Regions from separate parts of the Paracoccus sp. TRP genome, predicted to be linked through region 1. Evidence: riboswitches for the same ligand, from Rfam matches in the RefSeq annotation. Region 1 holds a riboswitch; the other holds the start of a gene.
What was found. A riboswitch is a leader RNA that binds a small molecule or an ion and turns the genes downstream of it on or off. The one in region 1 is predicted to bind thiamine pyrophosphate.
Positions count from the first base shown of each region.

Region 1 (7,405 bases):
CGGGCACACCCAGACCGCCCGCGCCGACGATCAGCACGCGGGCGGCAGAGATACGCTCTTGCCCCGCTGCGCCGACCTCGGGCAGGACCATCTGGCGGGCATAGCGGGTCATGCCGCCACCCGCTGCCATTCGCGGATGCGGCCCTCGGGGTCGGGATTCAGCGTGATGTCGGTGACAACCGAAGCAATATCCGCGCCCGCGGCAAAGGCTTCCAGCGCGCGCCCGGGTGTCATGCCGCCGATGGCGACCAACGGCGTCTCGCCCACCAGCCTGCGCCATTCGCGGACGCGGTCAAGGCCCTGCTGTTCCCATTTCATCTTTTTCAGAATGGTCGGCCATACCGGGCCCAGGGCGATGTAATCAGGCTTAAGGGCCTGCGCCCGCTCCAACTCGGCATGGTCATGGGTCGAGATGCCAAGCCGCAGCCCGGCGCGGCGGATCGCCGGCAGGTCGGCGGTGTCCAGATCCTCTTGTCCCAGATGGATGAAATCACAGCCAAGGTCGATGGCGGCCTGCCAGTGATCATTGACGACCAGCGTCGCGCCGTGATCGCGGCAAAGTTCCCGACACAATGCCAGTTCGCCCATCAGCCGGGCCGGGGGCTGGTCCTTGATGCGGACCTGAACCAGTTTCACGCCCAGAGGCAGGGCGCGGCGCAGCCAATCGGCGCTGTCAAAGATCGGGTAAAAGCGCGGCAGTTTCATCCCAGCACCGCCATTCCAAACAGAGGGGTCGAAGGCGCGGCCATGTCGCGTGCCTCGATCGGGTTTGCGCCATGGGCCAGTTTTCCGGCCTCGATCGCCGATGCCATGGCGCGGGCCATCGCGACCGGATCGCCTGCCTTGGCGACGGCGGTGTTCAGCAGCACCGCGTCATAGCCCAGCTCCATCGCCTGCGCGGCGTGACTTGGCAGGCCGATGCCTGCATCGACCACCAGCGGGATACCGGGGAAATGCGCCCGAAGGCTGCGCAGCCCATAGGGATTGTTCAGCCCCCGGCCCGAGCCGATGGGCGCGCCCCAGGGCATCAGCACCTCGCAGCCCGCATCAAGCAGCCGTCCGCAGACCGACAGATCCTCGGTGCAATAGGGGAATACCTGAAAGCCGTCCCCGGACAGCGCCCGTGCCGCCTCGACCAGCGCGATCACATCGGGGCAAAGTGTGTCGTCGTCGCGGATGACCTCAAGCTTGATCCAGGGCGTCTCGAACAGCTCGCGTGCCATCTGGGCGGTGGTCACGGCCTCGCGTACCGAATGGCAGCCGGCGGTATTGGGCAGGACGGGGATGCCCAGATCGCGGATCAGGCGATAGAAGTCCTGCCCGCCGCCGCCTTCGCGGCGCAGGCTGACGGTGGCGATGCCAGCGCCCGAGGCACGGAATGCCTCGGCCATGATCGCGGGCGAGGGGTATTGCGCGGTGCCCAGCATCAGCGGGCTTGCGACCTCGGTTCCGTAAAAGACCGGCATCTCAGCCTCCTTGCATGGGGGCCACGACTTCCAGCGCGTCGCCGTCGCTGAGCGTCGTTTCCGGGCGGGCCGCGGCGGGCAGGAAGGCACCGTTCAGTGCCGTTGCCACCTTGGCCGTACCAAGTCCGATTTCGGTCAGCACGTCCTGTACGGTCGGGCCGGTCAGGTCGCGCGGCGCTCCGTTAAGGGTGATCTTCATCCATGAACTCCGGTTTCCGGCCCTCAAGCAGATAATCGGCGGCCATACGTGCCACGGCAGGGGCCAGAAGGTAGCCGTGGCGGTAAAGGCCGTTGGCGAAAAGCGTGCCACCGCGCCGGCGCAGGCGGGGCAGATTGTCGGGAAAGGCGGGGCGCGCGTCCGAGCCAAGCTCAAGGATCTCGGCCTCGGCAAAGCCCGGATGCAGGGCATAGGCAGCCGACAGCATCTCGACCGCCGAACGGGCGGTGACGCGATACTTGCCGCCGGTTTCCAGCATGGTCGCGCCGATCATATAGACCCCGTCGCCACGCGGCACGACGTAAAGCGGGATGCGCGGATGCAAAAGCCGCACGGTGCGGGTCAGCGTGACCTCGGGACAGCGCAGCACCAGCATTTCGCCGCGCACGCCGCGCAGATCGGGCAGCTCGTCCCTGGCAGCAAGGCCGCGCGCATCGACGATCATGCCGGTCGGTGCGCCCTCGGTCTCGATACGGATGCCGCGCTGTTCCAGCCGGTCGCGCAGAGCCAGCAGGGCGGCGCGGGGGTTCAGATGCGCCTCGGTGCCGAAATGCAGCCCGCGCGAAAAGCGGCCGGCCAGTTCGGGTTCCAGCGTCGCGATATCGTCACCGGTCACCGGCTGATGAGCCTTGGTCAGCCGGGCAAAGCGGTCAAGTTCGGTCCGGTCGCGTGAGGGGGCAAGCACAAGCGTGCCTCGCCGGGTGACCTCGGCGCCATTTGCTTCCCACCAATCGGCGGCGTCGAGGCCAAGGCGCAGCACCACCGGCTCGGCGCTTTCGGCCTCGCAATAGGGGGCAAGCATGCCGCCCGCGCGCCAGCTGCAGGCATGTGAGCCGGGCTTGCCGGCAGGGTCGATGATACGCGGCTGTTTCCCACGCGCGGCCAGTTCGGTCGCAATCGAGAGACCCATCACCCCCGCGCCCAGGATGGTAATCGCGGTCATGCCTGCCTCCATAGCGCGTGGAAATGATGCACGGGCCCATGGCCCAGCCCCACCGCCAGCTCATCTGCGGCCGCAATTGCACCCTGCAACCAGCCATGCGCGCGGTCTGCCGCATCCGGCACCGTCATCCCCTGCGCAAGCCCTGCCGCGATGGCCGAGGACAGTGAGCATCCGGTGCCATGGGTGTTCGCTGTGTGCTGGCGCGGTGCGGTCAGGGTCAGCGGTTCGGCTCCGATCAGCAGGTCGGTGCAGGTCTCTCCGCTGGCATGGCCACCCTTCATCAGCACATGTGTGGCGCCAAGGGCGCAAAGTGCCTTGCCCTGCGCCCGCATCTCATCCGGGGTTTGCGCGGGGGCGCGATCCAGAAGCCGCGCGGCCTCGGGCAGGTTCGGCGTCAGAACGGTCGCAAGCGGGATAAGCCGTTCACGCAGGGCCGAGACTGCCTCGTCCGGCAAAAGCGGGTCGCCCGACTTTGCCACCATCACCGGGTCAAGCACCACCGGGATCGGATTGGCTGCCAGAAGCGCGGTCAGACGGTCGGCCACCACCGTGATCACATCCGGGCCGCCCAGCATGCCGATCTTGACCGCGCGCACATCAAGATCACCAAAGACCGTATCGATCTGGGCGGCGATCATCGCCGGGCTGACGGGTTCGACCGCCGCAACGGTGCGGGTGTTCTGGGCGGTGATGGCTGTGATCACAGAAGCGCCAAAGACGCCGAGTGCTGAAAAACTTTTCAGATCGGCCTGAATCCCGGCGCCGCCGCCGCTATCCGATCCGGCAATCGTCAGCGCGATAGGTGGGGAAGGAAATCCCGGCATGGCCCGCCTTTCAGTTCAGCCGGGCATGCAGATGGGGTCGGGACAGTTTTGCGGATGGTCTTGCCGCTTCACTCTACCCTTCCCTACGCCGGCATGACCCGGATCAGGTTCGATGGGTCGGTGCCTTGCACCTCTCAGCCCCGTTGCGGGGCCCCCCAAGTGTATGAGTCGTTTGCATGACACTAGGGCCCCGCGCCCCGGGTTGCAAGGGCTGCGGGGTCCGGGTGTCAGGGAAGCTGGGGGCAGGGCCCTGCCTGCGTTCAGTTCACGCCAAAGAGGTCGCGGGTATAGACCTTGTCTGCCACATCGGCCAATTCGGGGCCAAGGCGGTTCGCGATGATCAGATCGGCCTCGGCCTTGAAGGCGTCGAGGTCACGGATGACCGGACTGTGAAAGAAGTGATCCTCGGTCAGCACCGGCTCATAGACGATGCAGGGAATGCCCTTGGCCTTGATCCGCTTCATGATGCCCTGAATCGAGCTGTCGCGGTAATTGTCCGAGCCGGCCTTCATCACCAGCCGATAGACGCCGACAACCTTGGGTTCGCGTGCGATGATCTGGTCGGCGATGAAGTCCTTGCGGGTGCGGTTGCTTTCCACCACCGCCGCAATCAGGTTCTGCGGGACCTGATCATAGTTGGCCAGAAGCTGCTTGCTGTCCTTGGGCAGGCAGTAGCCGCCATAGCCGAAGCTTGGGTTGTTGTACTGATCGCCGATCCGCGGATCGAGGCCGACGCCCTCGATGATTTCGCGCGGGTTCAGGCCGCGGGCCAGAGCATAGCTGTCCAACTCGTTGAAATAGGCCACGCGCATCGCAAGGTAGGTGTTGGCGAACAGCTTGATCGCCTCGGCCTCGGCGGGGCCGGTGAAAAGCACCGGCATATCCTTGCGGATCGCGCCCTGTGCCAGCAGATCGGCCAGCTTATGCGCAGCGGGGCCATGATCCCCGACGACGATGCGCGACGGGTAAAGGTTATCGTAAAGCGCGCGGCCTTCACGCAGAAACTCGGGTGAGAACATGATGTTCTCATTGCCTGTTTCTTGCCGCATCCGTGCCACGAATCCGACGGGCACCGTGGATTTGATCACGATCGTTGCCTGCGGGGCGTGGTCGCGGGCCTGGGCGATCACAGCCTCGACGCTTTGGGTGTCAAAGCGGTTCGTGCGCGGGTCGTAATTCGTCGGCGTGGCGATGATGACGAAATCCGCCCCCGCCATAGCCTCGGCCTGGTCGGTCGTGGCCTGCAGGGACAGCTGCTTTCCAGCCAGCCATTCCTCGAGATCGGGGTCCTGAATGGGTGAGCGGCGGGCATTTACCAATGCCACGCGCTCTGCGTTCAGATCGAATGCCATGACTTCGTTGTGCTGCGCCAGCAGCACCGCGATCGACATTCCTACATAGCCTAGCCCGGCGACAGAAATACGCATGTGCGGGGTCCTATCCACTCTGAAGAAAACAGTCCAGTTCAGATTGGATCTGTCAGAGCTGTCGCGCAGATTTTTGCCGCGTGGGGTAAGATCGGGCCGCATCGGGGGAATCGGCGGCTCGGGGCTTTACTTGGCGGGGCATTCCGGACGATCTGGGCGCAACCGAAGCGGAAGGATGCCATGAAAAGCGTGATTTTCGACCTTGGCGGGGTGCTGATCGACTGGGACCCTGCGCTGGCCTTTGCGGATATCTTTACCAGCCGGGCCGAGGCCGAGGCCTGGATGCAGCGCATCGATTTTGCCGGCTGGAACAGGTTGCAGGACGGCGGGCGCAGCTTTGAGGACGGTCTTGCCGCCGCACGGGCCGAGCATGGCGACGAGGCGCGGCATCTGGCGGGCTATCTCGCGGCTTTTCCGCTGACCATCGAAAAGACTATTCCCGGGACGTGGGAAGTCGCCGAGGCCCTGGTTGCGCGCGGCGTTCCGCTATATGCTTTGACCAACTGGGCGGCCGAGACATGGCCCCATGCGCTGGAGCTGCATCCTCGGCTGGGCGCGGTTTTCGCGGACATTCTTGTGTCAGGCCGCGTCGGGATGATGAAGCCAGGCCCGGCGATCTATCGCATGGTGATGGATCGCAACGGTTTGCGGCCCGAGGATTGCGTATTCGTTGATGACAGCCTGCCGAATGTCGAAGCGGCGCGAGGGCTGGGAATCGATGCGATCCAGTTCACCGGGGCCGGCGCGCTGGGCGACGAGCTGGCGCGGCGCGGGTTGTTCTGAAGTATTCTTGACAGCGGGGGGCAGCCCCCTGTCAGGTTGATGGGGTCAGGTCCGCACAGCCGGCGCGACTGTACCCTGATCTATTTGCAGCAGGGCAGATGGGCGCGGCCGGGAACAATCCGAATCAGGCAGTCCTGCGCGTGACCCTGACTTCGACCCCGCCTCGCTTTGCCGGAATCGGGCCGACGCTGAAATCGGTGCTGAACCAGCGTATCCCCCGGATCAGGTGCGGCTTTGCGTGCCGCGCCGCTATCGCCGTTTTCCCGATTGGGACGGGTGCCTGCCGCAGGTTCCCCAAGGCATCACCGTGGTCAGGACCGATCAGGACGATGGCCCTGCGACCAAGATCCTGCCTGCGGTGCACGAGTTTCGGGGGCAGGATTGCGAGTTGCTGCTTTGCGACGATGACCGGCGCTACGACCCGCTGTGGACCAGCCGGTTTCTTGCAGCGCGCCGGGAACACCCCGATCGCGTGATTGCCGGGGCGGGGGCCTTTGTTCCCGGTCGCCGCGAAGGGTCGTTGCCCCGTGCCGTGCCACGCAAGAATGGCAGCCTGTGCCGGTTGCTACGGCTGGCCACGCAGGGGCTGCACAAGCCCTCGGCATGGGTGGGTATCGGGGTATGCTGGTATGTTCAAAGGCTATGGCGGGGCCATGTTGCGCGCTGATTCCGGCCTGATTGCGCCTTTGATATTCCCGAACTGCTGTGGACCGTGGATGATCCGTGGCCATCGGGCAATTTTGCGCGGAACGGGGTCGGAATCTGGCTCAACGCCTTGGGCGTCATACGGGGCAAGCGAAGGATTGCCCGCCGCGACGCGCTTATAAGGTTTTCGTGGCAGGGCAAAGGTCGGGGTGCCGCCGATGCCGCCTGTTACGACTGGTTTCGCCGCAACCGGGGAATCTGGCGTCCCGCCTCCTAGCTGATCAGCCTTGCAACATGACGCAGCGCGAGCAGGTAGCCATGAAAGCCACAGCCGGCAATCACACCCTCGGCGCGCAGGCTGACATAGGAATGGTGGCGAAAGTTTTCACGCTTGTGGACGTTCGAGATATGCACCTCGATCACCGGCCCGTCGAAAGCGTTCAGCGCATCAAGAATCGCAACCGAAGTATGGGTAAAGGCGGCCGGGTTGATGACGATCGCCTGGGCCTTTTGCCGTGCCTCATGGATCAGGTCGATCAGCACGCCTTCGTGGTTGGACTGATGAAAGGCGATGTCCAGACCCAGATCGGCCGCCAGCCCGCGGCAGTCACGCTCGATATCGGCAAGCGTGGTGCTGCCATAGATCTCGGGCTGGCGCTGGCCAAGCAGGTTCAGGTTCGGGCCGTTCAGGACATAGACGGTGGGCATGTCATTCTCCGCAAAAGTGGGGGGCAATCTAGCCCAGTTCGGCAAGAAAGATATAGCCTGCGCCATAGATGGTCTTGATCAGGCGGGGGTTCTTTGGGTCCTCGCCCAGCTTTGTGCGCAGGCGCGAGATACGCACATCCATCGCCCGGTCGAAACTTTCGCCTGCCGTGCCGCCCAGCGCCTCAAGCATCTGCGCGCGCGAGATCAGGCGGCGCGGATTGTCGAGAAACAGGCGCAGGACCTCGGCCTCGGCATGGCTGATCGGGGTTTCGGCCCCCTCGGGCGAGGTCAGCGTGTAGCGGTCGAAATCCGCCGACCAGCCGGCAAAGCGCAACTGCTGGCGACCCGGGCCGCTTTCGCGCTGGGGTTTGCGCAACCGGGCGCGGATGCGG
Region 1 covers NZ_AEPN01000001.1:222,728-230,132, forward strand. The annotation lists gene PARACOCCUSGL_RS0101085 (HesA/MoeB/ThiF family protein) at 1-112, opposite strand, end outside; gene PARACOCCUSGL_RS0101090 (thiamine phosphate synthase) at 109-705, opposite strand; gene PARACOCCUSGL_RS0101095 (thiazole synthase) at 702-1,466, opposite strand; gene thiS (sulfur carrier protein ThiS) at 1,468-1,665, opposite strand; gene PARACOCCUSGL_RS0101105 (FAD-dependent oxidoreductase) at 1,649-2,626, opposite strand; gene thiD (bifunctional hydroxymethylpyrimidine kinase/phosphomethylpyrimidine kinase) at 2,623-3,450, opposite strand; TPP riboswitch at 3,514-3,618, opposite strand; gene PARACOCCUSGL_RS0101115 (nucleotide sugar dehydrogenase) at 3,711-4,877, opposite strand; gene PARACOCCUSGL_RS0101120 (HAD family phosphatase) at 5,058-5,660, shown strand; gene PARACOCCUSGL_RS21340 (hypothetical protein) at 5,899-6,327, shown strand; gene aroQ (type II 3-dehydroquinate dehydratase) at 6,579-7,013, opposite strand; gene PARACOCCUSGL_RS0101135 (response regulator transcription factor) at 7,042-7,405, opposite strand, start outside.

Region 2 (7,405 bases), on a different contig from region 1:
AGCGTCTGTGCGACAGAAACGGATTCAACAAAACCCACAACCGAAATCAGCAGCGCCGCCGGGATCAGCGCCACCACCAGATCATAGGAAAGAACCGGCAAGCCAGGGCTGGGCAGACCGCGTGGAATCGCACCGATCAGCGCCACACCCTGTCCCCCCAGATCCAGCCAGCGGGTCAGTCCGATGGTCGCGGCAATGGCAAGGATCGGCGCCGCCCGCGCAATGCCATCGGCAAGACGCGGCCCAACCCCGGCAAGCGTCAGCCAGCCTTTGAGATAGCGGCGCGAGAGGTAAAGAAAGACCAGCACCCCAGTCCCGAGGATCACAGTCCCGGGATTGATCTCGCCTGCCTGCGCCACCAATGCGAACAGGATCTGTGGCAGGGTGCCGCCACCGCCCGGCGTGCCGAGGATGTGATGCAGCTGCCCCGCCGCGATCAGGATGCCCGACGCGGTGATAAAGCCCGAGATCACCGGATGGCTAAGAAAATGCGCCAGAAACCCCAGCCGCAAAATGCCCATCACCACCAGCATCGCACCGGAAAGCGCTGCCAGCGTCACCGCAGCTGAGACGGCATCGGCAAGTCCGGCATCGACCACCGGCGCAACAGCCGAGGCCGTCATCAGCGACACCACCGCGACCGGCCCCACCGCCAGCGTGCGCGATGAGCCAAAGGCCGCATAGGCCAGCAAAGGCAGGATCGAGGCGTAAAGCCCAGCCTCGGGCGGCAGGTTGGCAAGCATGGCATAACCAAGCCCTTGCGGAATCAGCATGATCGTCACGATCACCGCCGCCAGCAGGTCGGCGGTGAAAGTCGCGCCGTCATAGCGCCTGCCCCAGTCCAGAATGGGCAACCAGCCCCGCACTCGTCTCACACCCAAACTCCCTGCCCTCGTCCTTTGGACAATAGCAGATCAGCACCGGGGCGGATCAAGCGCAAGCACCTGACTTTTCCCAGCTATTTCCAGGGGGCCTGCAACAGGTCCAGCGGGATTTTCAGATAGCGCCGCCCGTTCGCCTCGGGTTCGGGCAGACGCCCGGCGTTGATGTTGATTTGCAGCGCATGCAGGATCAGCTTGGGCATTGGCAGGGTGCGGTCGCGGGCCTCGCGCACGGCCACGAATTCATCCTCGGTCGGCCGCTGCGACAGGTGGATATTCGTTGTCCGCTGCTTGGCCACGGTCGATTGCCAGCGCGCCTCGCGTCCGCCCTGACAGTAATCGTGGCCGGTGAAAATCCGCGTCTCATCCGGCAGGGACAGGATATCCTGAATCGATCGCCACAGGACATGTGCATCTCCGCCCGGGAAATCGGCACGGGCAGTGCCGCTGTCAGGCATGAACAGCGTGTCATGCACAAAGGCCGCATCCCCGACGACATAGGTGACCGAGGCCAGCGTATGGCCCGGTGAAAACATCACATGGGCGGGGATATTGCCGACCGAGAACCGCTCACCCGCAGCAAACAGCTTGTCCCATTGCGAGCCATCGGCAGGGAAATCAGGCCAGTTATAGAAATCCTTCCACAGGTTTTGCACCTCGACAATCTTTTCGCCGATGGCGGTCGGGGCGCCGGTCTTGCTACGCAGGTAATCGGCGGCCGAGAAGTGGTCGGCATGGGGATGGGTATCCAGAATCCACTGAACCTCATAGCCTTTATCAGCGATAAAGCTAAGGATGCGGTCGGCCTCGATGGTGGCGGTGGCACCGGATTTCTCGTCATAATCCAGCACCGGGTCGATGATGGCGCATTTTCCGGTCTCGGGGTCGGCTACGACATATTGCACCGAGCCGGTGCGCGCCTCGTAGAAGCCGGTCACTTCCGGGACATTCACCATGGGTCGTCTCGCTTTTGCTTCTTTAAACCGCAGCCGGCCAGGCCGGCCTATGGGATGACCTCTATTCAATCCCACGCCCCAGTGCCACCGAAACCATAGCTGGAAAAGACCCCGCCCCCGCGTCAGACGGAAGCGGCCAGTAAGGCTCTGGCCGCCTCTGGTTGCTGCGCCGAGGTCAGCCCGCCTCGGTCACGGCGACGTCTTTCGCGGGCAGATACAGCGCCCCGCCCTGTCGGAATTTTTCGGCCATTTCCTCCATGCCGGCCTGACGCTCGGCCTCGGCCCGGATGTCGTGCGAAATGCGCATCGAGCAGAACTTGGGCCCGCACATCGAGCAGAAATGCGCAAGCTTATGCGCCTCTTTCGGCATGGTCTCGTCATGCATGGCGCGTGCGGTGTCAGGGTCAAGGCCAAGGTTGAACTGATCCTCCCAGCGAAACTCGAACCGTGCCCGCGACAAGGCGTCATCGCGCAGACGCGCCCCGGGATGACCCTTGGCCAGATCGGCGGCATGAGCGGCCAGCTTGTAAGTGATCACACCGGTTTTGACGTCGTCACGGTCGGGCAGACCCAGATGTTCCTTGGGCGTGACATAGCAAAGCATCGCGGTCCCGAACCAGCCAATCATCGCCGCGCCAATGCCCGAGGTGATATGATCATAGCCCGGCGCGATATCGGTGGTCAGCGGCCCGAGCGTATAGAAGGGCGCGTCATGGCAATGGCGCTGCTGCTCATCCATATTCGCCTTGATCTTATGCATGGGCACATGGCCCGGCCCCTCGATCATCACCTGGCAATCCCTGGCCCATGCGATTTTGGTCAGCTCACCCAAGGTGCGAAGCTCTGCGAATTGCGCCTCGTCATTGGCATCAGCGATCGAACCGGGGCGCAACCCGTCGCCCAGACTGAAGCTGACATCATAGGCACGCATGATGTCGCAGATTTCCTCAAAATTCTCATAGAGAAAGCTCTCGCGGTGGTGATGCAGACACCATTTCGCCATGATCGAGCCTCCGCGACTGACGATCCCCGTCACCCTGCGCGCAGTCAGCGGGATCATATGCAGGCGCACCCCGGCATGGATGGTAAAGTAATCGACGCCCTGTTCGGCCTGCTCGATCAGCGTATCGCGGTAAATCTCCCAACTCAGATCCTCGGCGACGCCGCCGACCTTTTCCAGTGCCTGATACAGCGGAACCGTACCAATCGGGACCGGAGCGTTGCGGATGATCCAGTCGCGGATGTTGTGAATATTGCGCCCGGTCGAAAGGTCCATGACAGTATCGGCGCCCCAGCGGATCGCCCAGACCATCTTTTCAACCTCTTCCTCCATGCTGGAGGTGACGGCGGAATTGCCGATATTGGCATTCACCTTGACGCGAAAATTGCGGCCAATGATCATCGGCTCAAGCTCACGATGGTTGATATTGGCCGGGATGATCGCACGACCGGCAGCGATCTCGGCCCGCACGAACTCGGGCGTCACCAGATCGGGCAGATCCGCGCCCATTGGATCACCATCGCGAATATGGGCGGCCAACCTGCCTTCATTCTCGCGGATGGCGACAAATTCCATTTCTGGCGTGACGATGCCCGCACGAGCATAGGCAAGCTGAGTAATTGCCCGGTCCCCAACCGCGCGCAGCGGATCGCGGCGTTCAGGGAATGCAGGGGTCAGGCGCGCGCCCTCGGCAAACCCGTTGTCGGCAGCAGTCACGGGACGGCCCGGATAGGAGGCCACATCACCGCGCCGCAACTGCCAGTCGCCGCGCAGATCGGGCAGACCACGCGCGATATCGGCCCGCACCCCGGCATCCGTATAGGGGCCAGAGCTGTCATAGACGATCAGCGGTGCCTCGTTTGAAACCGCGATTTCGCGCATCGGCACACGAATATCGTGCACCTGCCCCGGAACATGGATCTTGCGCGATCCGGGCAGAGGGCCGGTGGTGATAGTGGGAAGGGTCTGGCTCATCTCGTTCTCCCTGAGCAGAGACCCAGCCGAGCCCGGAAGCAGAAAGGGGCCAACGGCCCCGCGAGATGCGAAAAGGGCCGGGTGGCCCGAAAGGACCACCCCGCGATCTGCGTATGGGGAAATGCCCTTCGGTCTTCCTACGCCAGTATCAACTGGGTCAGGTTCAAAGGGTCGCTTCACCGGAACCGCTATAAGACGGTCCCTGTCAGCCTCTCAGTCCCCTGGGCGGGACTCCCCTGACGTCCGGGCAGCATGGCCGTTTCCCTGCGGCCGGTCAATACCCTCAGCTGGCAGGCAGGCCGACACCGCCGGCCGAGGCTGCGCTGAGAGCGACAAAGTTCAGCGCCTGCTGACGCACCGCTGCCGCCAGTTCCTGACGGGCTGAAAGCAGGCTGCGCTCGGCATCCAGGACCGGGAAGAAATCAGCCTCGCCCAGTTCATACGAACTGCGGGTCAGGCTGACCGTCTCGCGGGCGTTATCGACCAGACGCGATTGCGCGGAAACTGCGCGAGCGTCGCGGTTATAGCCGGCCAGCGCGTTCTCGACCTCTTCGACCGCTTTCAGGACCGATGCCTGCCACGCCAGCCGCGCCTGTTCGGCACGCGCCTGCGCAGCCGACAGCCGGGCCTCATTCGCGCCCCCGGTAAAGAGGGGCAGCGTGATCTGGGGCCCAAAGCCCCAGGTCTTCATGCTGCCGCCACCGCGGATATTGGTCGGCGTGATCGTGCCCGACAGGGTCAGGCGCGGATAAAAGGCGGCCTGCGCCTCGCCCACATCGGCGACAGCTGCGGCAAGGTTGCGTTCGGCCATGCGCACATCGGGGCGCACCCGGATCACATCGGCAGGTACACCGACGCTGGCGCTGTAGCGCGCGCGCGGCTGGCCACCCGTCTTGCGCAACTGCGCCGCGATATCGGTGCTGCGCCCAGCGGTCAGGGTCGCAAGCCGGTTCACCGACTGGTCAAACCCGACCTCAAGCGCGGGCAAGGCCGCCTCGGCCTGGGCAACCAGCTGCTCAGCCTGCAGCACCTCAAGGCGCGAGGCGCTGCCAAAGGCATCCTGCGTCCGCGTCATCTCAAGCGTGCGCTTGCGGCTTTGAAGGCTCTGGCGGGTCAGAGCCATCGTCTCCTGATAGTAGCGCGCATCAACATAGGCCGAGGCGATTGCGCTGGCGACGGTCAGCCGCGCCACTTCTGCCGACAGATAGGCCGCATCCAGCCGGGCCGAGGCACCCTCGCGCGCGGCGCGGTTCTGCCCAAAAAGGTCAATCAGCCACGAAACGCCCAGCGTCGCAGAGGTGGTTTCGACCACGCCGGTTTCGTTGTGCGCGCGTCCGGCCGCACCTTCGGCCTGCGCCTGCGGCAGGTCGTTTGCACCGACCAGCCGGGCATTGGCCTGTGCCTCGCGGATCGTGGCAACAGCGGTCTGGACATCAAGGTTGCGCTTTAACCCCGCTGCAATCAACGCATCCAGCCGCTTGTCGCGAAACGCTGCCCACCAGGCGTTCGAGCCGGCGCGCCGGGCCGGAGAGCTGGAGGCAAAGCTTGTAGCCACATCGGCCTTGGGCGCCGTGTAGGTGACCGGGTTACAGGCGGCAAGCGCCAGGGTCGAGACGAACCCGCCCAGGATGCCGCGACGGGAAAGAGACAAGGTATGAGTCATCCGAAACTCTCTGCTTGAAACGGCCCGGAACCGGGTCGCGGAAAAGAAGGGAAAGCACGGGCGGCCCCCGGGACCGCCCGTACCCTTGCGGCGAAGCCGGAGCCTAGCCCGCCGTATCGGCTTTTGCAGGCTTCTCAGCTTTTGCGCCGGTCAGGCGGCTGACAAGCCCAAGGACGAACACGAAGAACACCGGAACAAAAAACACAGCAAGGACGGTGGCCGCGACCATCCCACCGATCACGCCGGTACCGATCGCGTTCTGGCTGGCAGCCGAGGGTCCCGTTGCGATCGCAAGCGGCACCACGCCCAGCGTAAAAGCCAGCGAGGTCATCAGGATCGGCCGGAAGCGCAGTTTGGCCGCCTGTACCGCCGCCTCGATCAGGCTTTGACCCTGTTCGCGCAGCTCTTTGGCGAATTCGACGATCAGGATGGCGTTTTTGGCAGACAGGCCGATGATCGCGATCAGGCCGACCTTGAAGTAGATGTCGTTCGGCATGTCACGCAGCATCACCGCCCCGACACACCCCAGAACGCCCAAGGGCACCACCAGCATCACCGACAGCGGAATCGACCAGCTTTCGTAAAGGCCCGAAAGCAGCAGGAAGACAAAGAGAATACTCATCGCATAAAGCAGCGTCGCCTGCGAACCGGCCTGGATCTCTTCCAGAGACTGACCAGTCCATTCATAGCCAAAGCCCTGCGGCAGTTCGGTCGCCAGACGCTCCATCTCGGCCATGGCGGCACCAGAGCTGTAGCCCGGAGCAGCAGCGCCCGCGATACGGATCGAGGGATAACCGTTATAACCCACGACCTGCGACGGCCCCTGCTCCCAGCTTACGCTTGCAAAGGACGAGAAAGGCACCATGCCACCATTGCTGTTGCGCACGGTGAGCTTCAGGATGTCCTCGGCCTGCATACGCGAGTTTTCCTCGGCCTGCATGACCACGCGCTGCATCTTCCCGGCATTGGGGAAGTCGTTGATGTAGGCCGACCCCAGATATTGCGAGATCGTCGCCGAGATATCGGCAAAGGTCACGCCGAAGGCATTGGCCTTTTCACGGTCGATGGTGACATAGACCTGCGCGGCCGAGGGCAGACCCTCGATGCGCAGGCCGGTCGCGATGCCGTTTTCCTGCGCCTTGGCCATGATCTGCTGGGCGGCTGCAAGCAGCGCGTCCTGCCCCTGCCCACCACGGTCCTGCAGGCGGAAGCTGAAGCCGCCAGTGGAACCAAAGCCGGGAATCGGAGGCGGAGACAGCGCATAGGCCTGCGCGTCCTGATAGGTAAACATCTCCATATTCGCGGCATCAGCGATGGTCTGTGCCGACTGATCACGCTCGGCCCAGTCCTTGAAGGTGACGAACATCAGCCCGGCATTCGGCCCCTGCCCCGAAAAGCTGAAGCCCCGGATTGCCACGGTATTCTCGACCGCGTCGTTGCGCTGGAACATCTGTGCGGCCTGCGTCAGCACCTCATCGGTGCGGTTCGAACTGGCCGTCGGCGGGGTCTGGATATCGGTAATGATAAAGCCCTGATCCTCGTTCGGCAAAAAGCTGGTCGGCAGGCGCAGAAAGCCCATGGCCGTCGCTCCGACAAGCGCCAGATAAAAGACCATCATCACCAGCCGCTGCCTCGTGACAAAGCCGACCACGCGGGTATAGCGGTTGGTCAGCCGGTCGAAGTTGCGGTTAAACCAGCCAAAGAAACCTTTTTTCTCGTGATGGCCATTGATGGGCTTGAGGAAGGTCGCGCAAAGCGCCGGCGTCAGCGTCAGCGCGAGGAAGGCCGAGAACAGGATCGACACCACCATGGTCAGCGCGAACTGGCGATAAATGATACCCGACGAACCGGGGAAAAAGGCCATAGGCACAAAGACCGCCGCCAGGACCAGCGTGATACCGACGATAGCGCCCGAGATCTGGTCCATGGC
Region 2 covers NZ_AEPN01000018.1:67,810-75,214, forward strand. The annotation lists gene PARACOCCUSGL_RS0111270 (SulP family inorganic anion transporter) at 1-875, opposite strand, end outside; gene PARACOCCUSGL_RS0111275 (MBL fold metallo-hydrolase) at 959-1,837, opposite strand; gene thiC (phosphomethylpyrimidine synthase ThiC) at 2,013-3,812, opposite strand; TPP riboswitch at 3,930-4,060, opposite strand; gene PARACOCCUSGL_RS0111285 (efflux transporter outer membrane subunit) at 4,096-5,475, opposite strand; gene PARACOCCUSGL_RS0111290 (efflux RND transporter permease subunit) at 5,579-7,405, opposite strand, start outside.
Region 2: linked by a shared signal. The riboswitch ahead of thiC (phosphomethylpyrimidine synthase ThiC) and the one ahead of thiD (bifunctional hydroxymethylpyrimidine kinase/phosphomethylpyrimidine kinase) in region 1 are both predicted to bind thiamine pyrophosphate.